Regions from separate parts of the Mesorhizobium sp. PUT5 genome, predicted to be linked through region 1. Evidence: predicted binding sites of a transcription regulator. Region 1 holds the regulator's gene; each other region holds the start of a gene.
The links. The regulator LexA, encoded in region 1, represses DNA repair genes until DNA is damaged. The targets are predictions, from matches to a motif close to TGTTCNNNNTGTGTTCNG.
Positions count from the first base shown of each region.

Region 2: a site for LexA is predicted at 1,674-1,691, ahead of ACTDI4_RS04425 (DNA recombination protein RmuC). Genes of this name have one in related genera too.
Region 3: a site for LexA is predicted at 1,602-1,619, ahead of parE (DNA topoisomerase IV subunit B). Genes of this name have one in related genera too.

Region 1 is NZ_JBQOSO010000003.1:2,582,923-2,586,197, forward strand. Features, by position in the region: gene ACTDI4_RS14125 (right-handed parallel beta-helix repeat-containing protein) at 1-693, opposite strand, end outside; gene ACTDI4_RS14130 (hypothetical protein) at 836-1,057, opposite strand; gene lexA (transcriptional repressor LexA) at 1,343-2,059, shown strand; gene ACTDI4_RS14140 (ComEC/Rec2 family competence protein) at 2,330-3,275, opposite strand, start outside.
Region 2 is NZ_JBQOSO010000003.1:599,808-603,082, forward strand. Features, by position in the region: gene ACTDI4_RS04420 (long-chain-fatty-acid--CoA ligase) at 1-344, shown strand, start outside; gene ACTDI4_RS04425 (DNA recombination protein RmuC) at 382-1,641, opposite strand; gene def (peptide deformylase) at 1,745-2,278, shown strand; gene fmt (methionyl-tRNA formyltransferase) at 2,474-3,275, shown strand, end outside.
Region 3 is NZ_JBQOSO010000003.1:2,797,948-2,801,222, reverse strand. Features, by position in the region: gene parE (DNA topoisomerase IV subunit B) at 1-1,531, opposite strand, end outside; gene gcvP (aminomethyl-transferring glycine dehydrogenase) at 1,731-3,275, opposite strand, start outside.

The DNA of each region.
Region 1 (3,275 bases):
GCCCTTGTCACGGCCGTCGACATAGACCTGATAGCCGGCATCGCCGAGCAGCAGGTTGCCCTTGACGGTGACGTCGTTGATCGGCCCGAAATTGTTCTTGATGAAGATGTCGGAGGTATCGCGGCCGATCACCGTGTTGCCCTCGATCAGCACTCCGTTCTGGGCGCCCTGCACGGCGATGCCGTCATAGTGCGGGTCGGCGCCGGCGGCGGCGAGGTCGTGGATATAGTTGCCCTTCACCGTGCTGGCGCCGCCGGTCAGGACAATGCCGTTCTCCGACTTGGAGATGTCGTTGCCGATGAAGTTGCCGCTGCCGAGAATGGCCGCATTGGCGTTCTTGGCATAGCCGGGGCCGGTGATCTCGCAGTTCTGGATGGTGATGTTCTTGGCGCCTTCGGCGTCGATGCCCCACCAGCCATCATAGTTGATGACGCAGTTCTTGATGATGACGTCGGGAGCAGTAATCCGAAGAGAACCGTTGATGATCTGCCCTTCGATGACGGTTCCAGCCTGCGTGATCGTCATCGGGCCGGTGTAGGTGGTTAGTTTCGTTCCAGCCGGAACGCCTGCATCCGGCGAACCCGGCCGGGCGGTCTCCATGGCCGCAACGGTGTCGCCGGCGCGGGCACCGTCCATGGAGGCCGGAACGACGGCAAGTGCCGCAGCCGTTATGCATGCCAAACGCCTGACCATCGCACCGCCCGCCTTTCCAACAGTTCGACCCGCATGGGAGCCTATCATGCGCCTGCGCGGCCCATCGGCCAAGCGTCCTGCAGCACAGACGAGAAGCCCGGCCGGCGCATAGGCGCGCATAGCCGGGCAGGCACGGAGCAGGCTATTTGCAAGCCGACAGCATTTTCATGGCCTTTTCGGCATTCGCCTTGGCCGTATACATCTTGCTGCCGACATCCATCATCTTCTTGCCGTCGGGCTTGCTGGACACGACCTGGCACTTCTTGGTGCCGGCATCCTGCGCCACCCAGTAATCCGTTGCGGCAAATGCCGGGAAGGCGGCAATAGCCGTCAGCGAACCAGCGATCAGAACTGTCTTGATCATGCTATTCTCCTGTGAAAGATGGCACCTCTGGAAATCCCCCGGACGAATAGCTAGAGCGCGCACCGGCCGGTTCTTGCCCTCCCGGCTACTTCACGATGATTTGAAGCGGCTCGGCGACCGGCGAAAGGGACCGGACGGAGCCGGGCCTCTGGCGGAGCCTCGGCGCAGGATAATGCCACCCGCCCTCCCAAACATTCATCGAACTTTAAGCGTTGCGGAACACAACTGGAACAGATAGTGTTTGTTCCGGGTTTGTTTTTCCGATTCCGATCATTCGGGGGCACCATGCTGACGCGCAAGCAACACGAGCTTCTCCTCTTCATTCACGAAAGATTGAAGGAGAGCGGCATTCCGCCTTCCTTCGACGAAATGAAGGAAGCGCTCGATCTTGCGTCGAAATCAGGCATCCACCGGCTGATCACGGCACTGGAGGAGCGCGGCTTCATCCGCCGGCTGCCCAACCGCGCGCGCGCGCTTGAGGTGCTGCGGCTGCCCGATTCGATCGCGCCGGGCCTCAATGCCGCGCGCAAGTTCTCGCCCAGCGTCATCCAGGGCAGTCTCGGCCGGCCGGCCAGGGAGGCGCCGCGGCAGGCGCCGGGCAACGACGACGAGGCCACGGCCTCCATTTCCATCCCGGTTATGGGCCGGATCGCAGCCGGCGTGCCCATAGACGCCATCCAGCACAAGACCCATTCCATCTCGGTGCCGCCGGACATGATCGCCGGCGGCGAGCACTATGCGCTTGAGGTCAAGGGCGATTCGATGATCGAGGCCGGCATCTTCGATGGAGATACGGTCATCATCCGCAACGCAAACACCGCCAATCCGGGTGAAATCGTGGTGGCGCTGGTAGACGAGGAGGAAGCTACCCTGAAGCGTTTCCGCCGCAAGGGCGCGTCGATTGCGCTGGAAGCGGCTAACCCCGCCTATGAAACGCGCATTTTCGGGCCGGACCGGGTGAAGGTCCAGGGCAAGCTGGTCGGGCTGATCCGGCGATATTGACGACAGTTGCCGATGGCCTGCCCCATTCGGGAGGTTCTCCGGGCCGTCCGGTCCCTTGCGCGCGGAAATCACGGGCAGAGATTCCATATTGCCCCGTGATTGCCCCGTGTTGTTGCCTAGCTGCGGGCTCAGGCAGCCAGCGAATGTGGCTGGCAGCGCTATCGGGCGGGCTCTCTTGCCGTCCGCATGCCGATACGTCCCTTGATATCGTTCAGAGCGCGAGGCTCCCTCCACCACCGGCCTGGAAGGTTGCTCGATGCGCCTGCCATCTCAGCCGTCGTCGGCTTCGTCATCGCCTCGGCCGCGATCGCCCTGGCTGCCATGGGGCGCTTTGGAACTGTTCTCGTTGCGGTTGGCCGTTCTGGAGATTCCTTGAGCGCGACTTCTGGGGCCGGAATTGGCCTGATAGGGCGCCAGACCTCTCGCCTCGCGCGAAAACCGGCGCTGGAGATGCCACGGACGATAGTCGTTTTCGACTGCGAACCGGATTTCGGCAGGCGCGGCAGCGGAATTCGCGTCGAAGCGGATGGCCGCGCTGCCGGACCGGGCGAGATCGCGCTTGGTCAGCACGGCCACGAGCGGATCGCTGCAGGGATCGGCCGCCGTCGCGTCATCTATGACGATGAGCGCGGCAAACGCGCAGGCCGGCCGCGCCGCTGCCGTATTTGCCGCATGCACGACAATCGCCCCCGAAGGATGGCGGGCCACGCACGATCGGGCGGCGCACATGAAGGGCGATCCCGGCGGCAGGTCCGGCGCACCCTCGCCCGCATAGCGCAGGTCGCGCCCTTTCAGCGCCTCCGGCGGGACGGCGATCTCCGCATTCAGCGCACGGCTCCAATTCTCCATGGTGAACGCGTTCGGCCGCTCCCGGTTGACCGCGATCTCCCCGCCTCCGATCGGCACTGCGACGAGCCGTGCATCTTCCGAGACCAGCACGTCGGGTGCCTGCACCGCGCGCAGCGTCAGCAGCCCGAGAACCACGAATGGTATCGCGGCCAGTCGCAGCCGCGTCGTGGCCATGGTGCCGATCACCAGCGCCACCGTGGTCAGAAGCACCGATTCGAGCGAGATCAGGCCGATGCCGTCGACCGGAGAACGCTCCGACAGCCAGTTCGAGATGGCGATCATCGCCGCCAGCCCCTTGCCCATCACGTAGAGGAAGGGCCAGTCGAGTCCGAACGGCATCAAAAGGGCGCTGAACACGGCGAAGGGC
Region 2 (3,275 bases), 2.0 Mb from region 1:
ACATGGGCTTCATGGACGAGCGCGGCTACACCAGGATCGTCGACCGCAAGAAGGACATGATCCTGGTTTCCGGCTTCAACGTCTATCCCAACGAGCTGGAGGAGGTGGTGGCGCGCCATCCCGGGGTGCTGGAGGTGGCCGCCATCGGCGTGCCCGACGAGCATTCGGGCGAGGTGCCCAAGCTGTTCGTGGTCCGCAAGGACCCGGCGCTGACTGCGGAGCAGCTCGTCGCCTATTGCCGCGAGAACCTCACCGGCTACAAGCGTCCGAAATATATCGAGTTCCGCGAGGAATTGCCGAAGACCCCGGTGGGCAAGATCCTGCGGCGCGAGCTGAGGGGCTGAGGCCGCCGGTCCTCCCGCCCATAGGCCGCGCGCCGCGTCAGCCTTCCTCGTCCACCACCCGCAGGCGCAACTGCCCGGTCCGGGAATCGGCGGTGCGCCGGCCGCCTGCGCGCGCCGGGGCCTCGCCCTGTCCGTCCTGTTCGTCCGGCGTGCGTTCGACGAACTCCAGCGCCTCGATCTTCTGGCCGCGCTTGGTCACCTTGGAGGAGGACACCAGGATGTCGTCTATGTCCTTGGCGGCCTGGCCGAAATGCGTCTGCAGCTTGCGCACGCGCTCGTCGAGGCGGCCGACATCCTCCATCAGCCGCACCACCTCGCCCTGGATGAGATGCGCCTGCTCGCGCATGCGCGCATCCTTCAGGATCGCCTGCACCACCTGGATCGACAGCATCAGCAGCGAGGGCGACACGATGACCACGCGGGCGCGATGGGCGCGCTGCACCAGCGCCTCGAAATTCTCGTGGATCTCGGCAAAGACCGATTCCGACGGCACGAACATGAAGGCGGTGTCCTGCGTCTCGCCCTGGAGAAGGTATTTTTCGGAGATGTCGCGGATATGCACCTCGATATCGCGGCGGAAAGCCTGCGAGGCCACCTTCTGCAGGTCCGGGCTCTCGGCGGCACGGATCGCGTTCCAGGCCTCCAGCGGGAACTTGGCGTCGATGGCGAGCGCCGGCGCGCCGTTCGGCATCTTGACGATGCAGTCGGGCCGGCTGCCATTCGACAGCGTCGCCTGGAACTCGTAGGCGCTCATCGGCAGGCCGTCGGCGACGATCGCCTCCATGCGCGACTGGCCGAAGGCGCCGCGCGTCTGCTTGTTGGACAGGATCGCCTGCAATTGCACCACCTGCCCGGCCAGCGACTGGATGTTGCCCTGCGCCGTGTCGATGACGGCGAGCCGTTCCTGCAGCTTGGCCAGGCTGTCATGCGTGGAGCGCGCCTGCTCGCTCATCGACTGGCCGATGCGTCCGGTCATGGCGTCGAGCCGCTGGCCGAGCGATTGCGTCAGCTCCGCCTGGCGCGCGCCGAACACGTCGGCGAGCGCGCCCATGGAGCCTTTCATCTCGGCCTGCGCCTGCAGGATGCCGGCCATGCGCTCTTCCGCCGTGCGGGTGCGCTCGGCCGCTTCCTCGGCGGCCGCGGTGCGGGCACGCGCCGAGCGCCACAGCGCCCAGCCCAGCCCGACCAGCAAGACGAGCGCGAGCGTGCCGGCCGCAAGCAGCACCTGGCCGAGCGTGAAGGCGCTGGCGCCGAGGCGCAGGAGGGGTTCGGACAGGAGGCTGCTTGCGTCGTTCATGGCCTCACCATAGATGATTCGGGCCGCCCGGACAGATCAAAACGGGAACAGGCGGCACACTCGGCCGTTGACGCTTTTGCGGCAAAGCCTTAGGTGAGGCGATATGTCCATCAAGCCGCTCGTCATCCTTCCCGATCCCGTCCTGCGCCAGGTTTCCAAGCCGGTGGAGCGCGTCGACGACGCCTTGCGCAAGCTGGCCGACGACATGCTGGAAACCATGTATGAGGCGCCGGGCATCGGGCTGGCGGCCATCCAGATCGGCGAGCCGCTGCGGCTTCTGGTGATCGACCTGGCCAAGGAAGGCGAGCCGCCCGCGCCCCACGTCTTCATCAACCCGCAAGTGCTGGAGAGCGCCGAGCAGCGTTCGGTCTACGAGGAAGGCTGCCTGTCCATCCCCGACTACTACGCCGAGGTCGAGCGCCCCGCTTCGGTGCGGGTGCAATATCTCGACCGCGACGGCAGGCAGCAGGAGATCATGGCCGAAGGGCTGATGGCCACCTGCCTGCAGCACGAGATCGACCACCTCAACGGCGTGCTGTTCATCGACTACATCTCCAAGCTCAAGCGCGACATGGTGATGAAGAAATTCAGGAAGCTGGCCAAGGACCGCGCGGCCCCCAGCCGGCTGGTCGGCTAGGCCCGGCGGGCCGCCCATCGCGCGATCGAACAGGAACGGAAATCGGACTTCGGTCGGCCCCTGCCGGACCTTGAATGATCGTCCTGGATACATGCGCGATTTCGACTGGTTGGGGATGAAACTGGTGAATCCGTTTGAAGCTCGGGGCTGAGCGCCCTACAAGACCGGGTCGAAAAAAGCCGGGCCACGGATAACATGCCGCTTCGCGTCGTCTTCATGGGTACGCCGGATTTCTCCGTGCCGACGCTTCGCGCGCTGGCGGAAGCGGGCCACGAGATCGCCGCCGTCTACACCCAGCCGCCGCGCGCCGGCGGGCGGCGGGGGCTGGAGCTCACCCCCTCTCCGGTGCAGCGCGAGGCCGAGCGCCTGGGCGTTCCGGTGCGTGCGCCGCTGTCGCTGAAGGATGAGGCCGAGCAGCAGGCCTTTCGCGCGCTCGGCGCCGATGTCGCGGTCGTCGTCGCCTATGGGCTGATCCTGCCGAGGCCGGTTCTGCAGGCGCCGCGGCTCGGCTGCCTCAACGGCCACGCCTCGCTTTTGCCGCGCTGGCGCGGTGCCGCGCCCATCCAGCGCGCGATCATGGCCGGCGACGCCGAAACCGGCATGATGGTGATGAAGATGGACGAAGGGCTGGACACCGGCCCCGTGGCGCTGGTTGAAAAGATTGCGATCGATGCCGACATGACCTCCGGCGACCTGCACGACCGGCTGATGGCGATGTGCGCGTCGCTGATGGCAGAGGCGCTGGCCGGCTTGGAGGCCGGCACCCTGTCCTTCGTGCCGCAGCCGGCCGAAGGCGCCACCTATGCGGCCAAGATCGCCAAGTCGGAGGCGCGCGTAGACTGGAGCCGCCCGGCCGCGCAGGTGCACAACCTCATCCGCGGCCTGTCGCCCTTTCCGGGTGCCTGGTGCGAAGCGCCCGTTTCCGGGCGCGCCGAAAGATTGAAGCTGTTGCGCTCGACCCTTGCCGAGGGCGCGGGCGCACCGGGAGGGCTCCTGG
Region 3 (3,275 bases), 220 kb from region 1:
CCAGCTTGTCGTTGCCGGCGCTCGCCACGTTCAGGATCTTGCCGCGCAACGGCAGCACCGCCTGGCTGGCGCGGTCGCGCGCCTGCTTGGCGGAGCCGCCGGCCGAATCGCCTTCCACGATGAAGATTTCGGCGCCGGCAGCGGCATTCTGCGTGCAGTCCGCCAATTTGCCGGGCAAGCGCAGCTTGCGCACCGCGCTCTTGCGCGACACTTCCTTCTCCTGGCGCCGGCGCACGCGCTCGTCGGCACGTGCGATCACCCAGTCCAGCAGCTTGGTGGCTTCCTGCGGATTGGCCGCGAGCCACAGGTCGAACGGGTCGCGGATGGCGTTCTCCACGATCCGGATCGCCTCCACCGTGGCGAGGCGGTCCTTGGTCTGGCCGACGAATTCCGGCTCGCGGATGAACACGGACAACATGCCGGCGGCCGACATCATCACGTCCTCGGAGGTGACGATCGACGCCCGCTTGTTGCCGGTCAGATCGGCATAGGCCTTGAGCCCGCGCGTCAGCACGTTGCGGAAGCCGGCTTCGTGCGTGCCGCCCTCATGGGTGGGAATGGTATTGCAGTACGAATTGAGGAAGCCGTCGCCGCCATACCAGGTCACGGCCCATTCCAGCGAGCCGTGGCCGCCCTGCTTCTCGCTCTTGCCGGCGAAGATGTCGCGCGTGACCTGGAACTCGTCGCCGAGCGAGGCCTTGAGGTAGTCGCCGAGGCCGCCGGGGAAGTGGAACTCCGCCTTGGGCGGGGTGTCGTCCTTTTCCTTGATGAGCAAGGGATCGCACGACCAGCGGATCTGCACGCCGCCGAACAGATAGGCCTTCGAGCGCGCCATGCGGTAGAGGCGGGCCGGTTCGAAGGCGGCAGCCTTGCCGAAAATCTCCGGGTCGGGATGGAAACGCACGGTGGTGCCGCGCCGGTTGTGGATTTCGCCGAGTTGTTCCAGCGGTCCCTGCGGCTTGCCGCGCGAGAAGCGCTGCCGGTAGAGGCGGCGGCCCCGCGCCACTTCCACGTCGAGCTGATCCGACAGCGCGTTGACGACGGACACGCCGACGCCGTGCAGGCCGCCCGAGGTTTCGTACACCTTCGAATCGAATTTGCCGCCGGCATGCAGCGTGGTCATGATGACCTCGAGCGCCGACTTGTCCTTGAATTTCGGATGCGGGTCGACCGGGATGCCGCGGCCGTTGTCGGTGACGGTGAGGAAACCGTCGGCCGAAAGCTCCACCTCGATGAAGGTGGCGTGGCCGGCCACCGCCTCGTCCATGGAATTGTCGATGACCTCGGCGAAGAGGTGATGCAGCGCCTTCTCGTCGGTGCCGCCGATATACATGCCCGGCCTGCGCCGCACCGGCTCCAGCCCTTCCAGAACCTCGATGTCGGCGGCGCTGTAGCTGTCGCCCGCGTCCCTAGGGGGAGGGGGGGGCGCCTTTCGTGCCGCCTGCACCAGCGGATCGGCCGGGCGCGACGGCACGCGAACGGGCTGAGGCTGACTGTCGAGACTGGCGAAGAGGTCGTTGCTGTCGTCCATGCGAATCTGGGATGTCCCCGCTGCGAATCACCGTCGGAGTCTGCCACGCTTTGGGCGATGGCGCGACCAAGGTTCCGGGTATGTTCGAAGGCTTCGGCCGTGGAAATACAGATCATCGCCATCCGGGGCAAGGGAGAAAGCGAAGGGCCGGCGCTGGCGCCGGCCCCCTGCATGACCCATTTTCCTGCCCTTGGCCGCGTTACTCGGCCGCGTCGCTGTATTCCGACAGGGGCGGGCAGGAGCAGACCAGGTTGCGGTCGCCGGCGACATTGTCGATGCGCGATACCGGCGGCCAGTATTTCACCAGCGTGTCGACGTTACCCGCCGGGTAGGCCGCTTCCAGGCGCGAATAGGGATGCGTCCATTCGCCGGCCAGCGTCTCGGCAGGCGTGTGCGGGGCGTTGACCAGCGGATTGTCGTCGGCCGGCCATTCGCCCTTTTCCACCTTCTCGGCTTCGTCGGCGATGGCGATCAGGGCTTCGCAGAGACGATCCACCTCGCTCTTCGGCTCGGATTCGGTCGGCTCCACCATCAGCGTGCCCGCCACCGGGAACGACATGGTTGGGGCGTGGAAGCCGTAGTCGATCAGCCGCTTGGCGATGTCGTCCACGGTGATGCCGGAGCGGTCCTTGATGACGCGCGTGTCGAGGATGCACTCATGCGCCACGCGGCCGCCACGGCCCCGGTAGAGCACCGAATAGTGGTTGCCCAGCCGCGCCACCAGATAGTTGGCCGACAGGATGGCGATCTCGGTGGCCTTCTTCAGCCCTTCCGGTCCCATCATGCGGATATACATCCAGGTGATGGGCAGGATCGAGGCGCTGCCGAAGGGCGCGGCCGACACGGCATGCGCCGAGCCTTCCGCAACGTGGCCCGGCAGATAGGGCTTCAGATGCGCCTTGACGCCGATCGGGCCGACACCCGGGCCGCCGCCGCCATGCGGAATGCAGAAGGTCTTGTGCAGGTTCATGTGGCAGACGTCGGCGCCGATGTCGCCGGGGCGGGCAAGCCCGACCAGCGCGTTGAGGTTGGCGCCGTCGAAATAGACCTGTCCGCCGTGCTCGTGCACGATGGCGCAGATGTCCTTGGCGCCTTCCTCGAACACGCCGTGCGTGGACGGGTAGGTGAACATCAGCGCCGCCAGGTTGGCGCCGTGCTGCTCGGCCTTGGCCTTGAGGTCGTCGATGTCGATGTTGCCGTCGTCGGTGCAGCGGACCACCACCACGCTCATGCCGGCCATGGCAGCGCTGGCCGGGTTGGTGCCATGCGCGGAGGAGGGGATGAGGCAGATGTTGCGGTGCCCTTCGTTGCGCGACTTGTGATAGCCGCGGATGGCGAGCAGACCGGCATATTCGCCCTGGCTGCCGGCATTGGGCTGCAGCGTCACGGCGTCGAAGCCGGTGATCTCGGCCAGCCAGCCCTCCAGCTCATCGATCATCGCGCGAAAGCCCTCCGTATGCGCCTTGGGCGCGAAGGGATGCAGATTGGCGATGTTGGGCCAGCTTACCGGCATCATCTCGGCCGCCGCATTGAGCTTCATGGTGCAGGAGCCGAGCGGAATCATGGCGCGGTCGAGCGCCAGGTCCTTGTCGGCCAGCCTGCGCAGGAAGCGCATCATGTCGGTTTCCGAGCGGTTCTCGTGGAAGGCCGGCTGGGTGAGGAATTCCCTGCCGCGCGGCTGGCCGGGGAGGGTGCGGGCGGCAGAAGGCTTCGCCTTTGCCCCGAACAGGGCGGCGATGGCTTC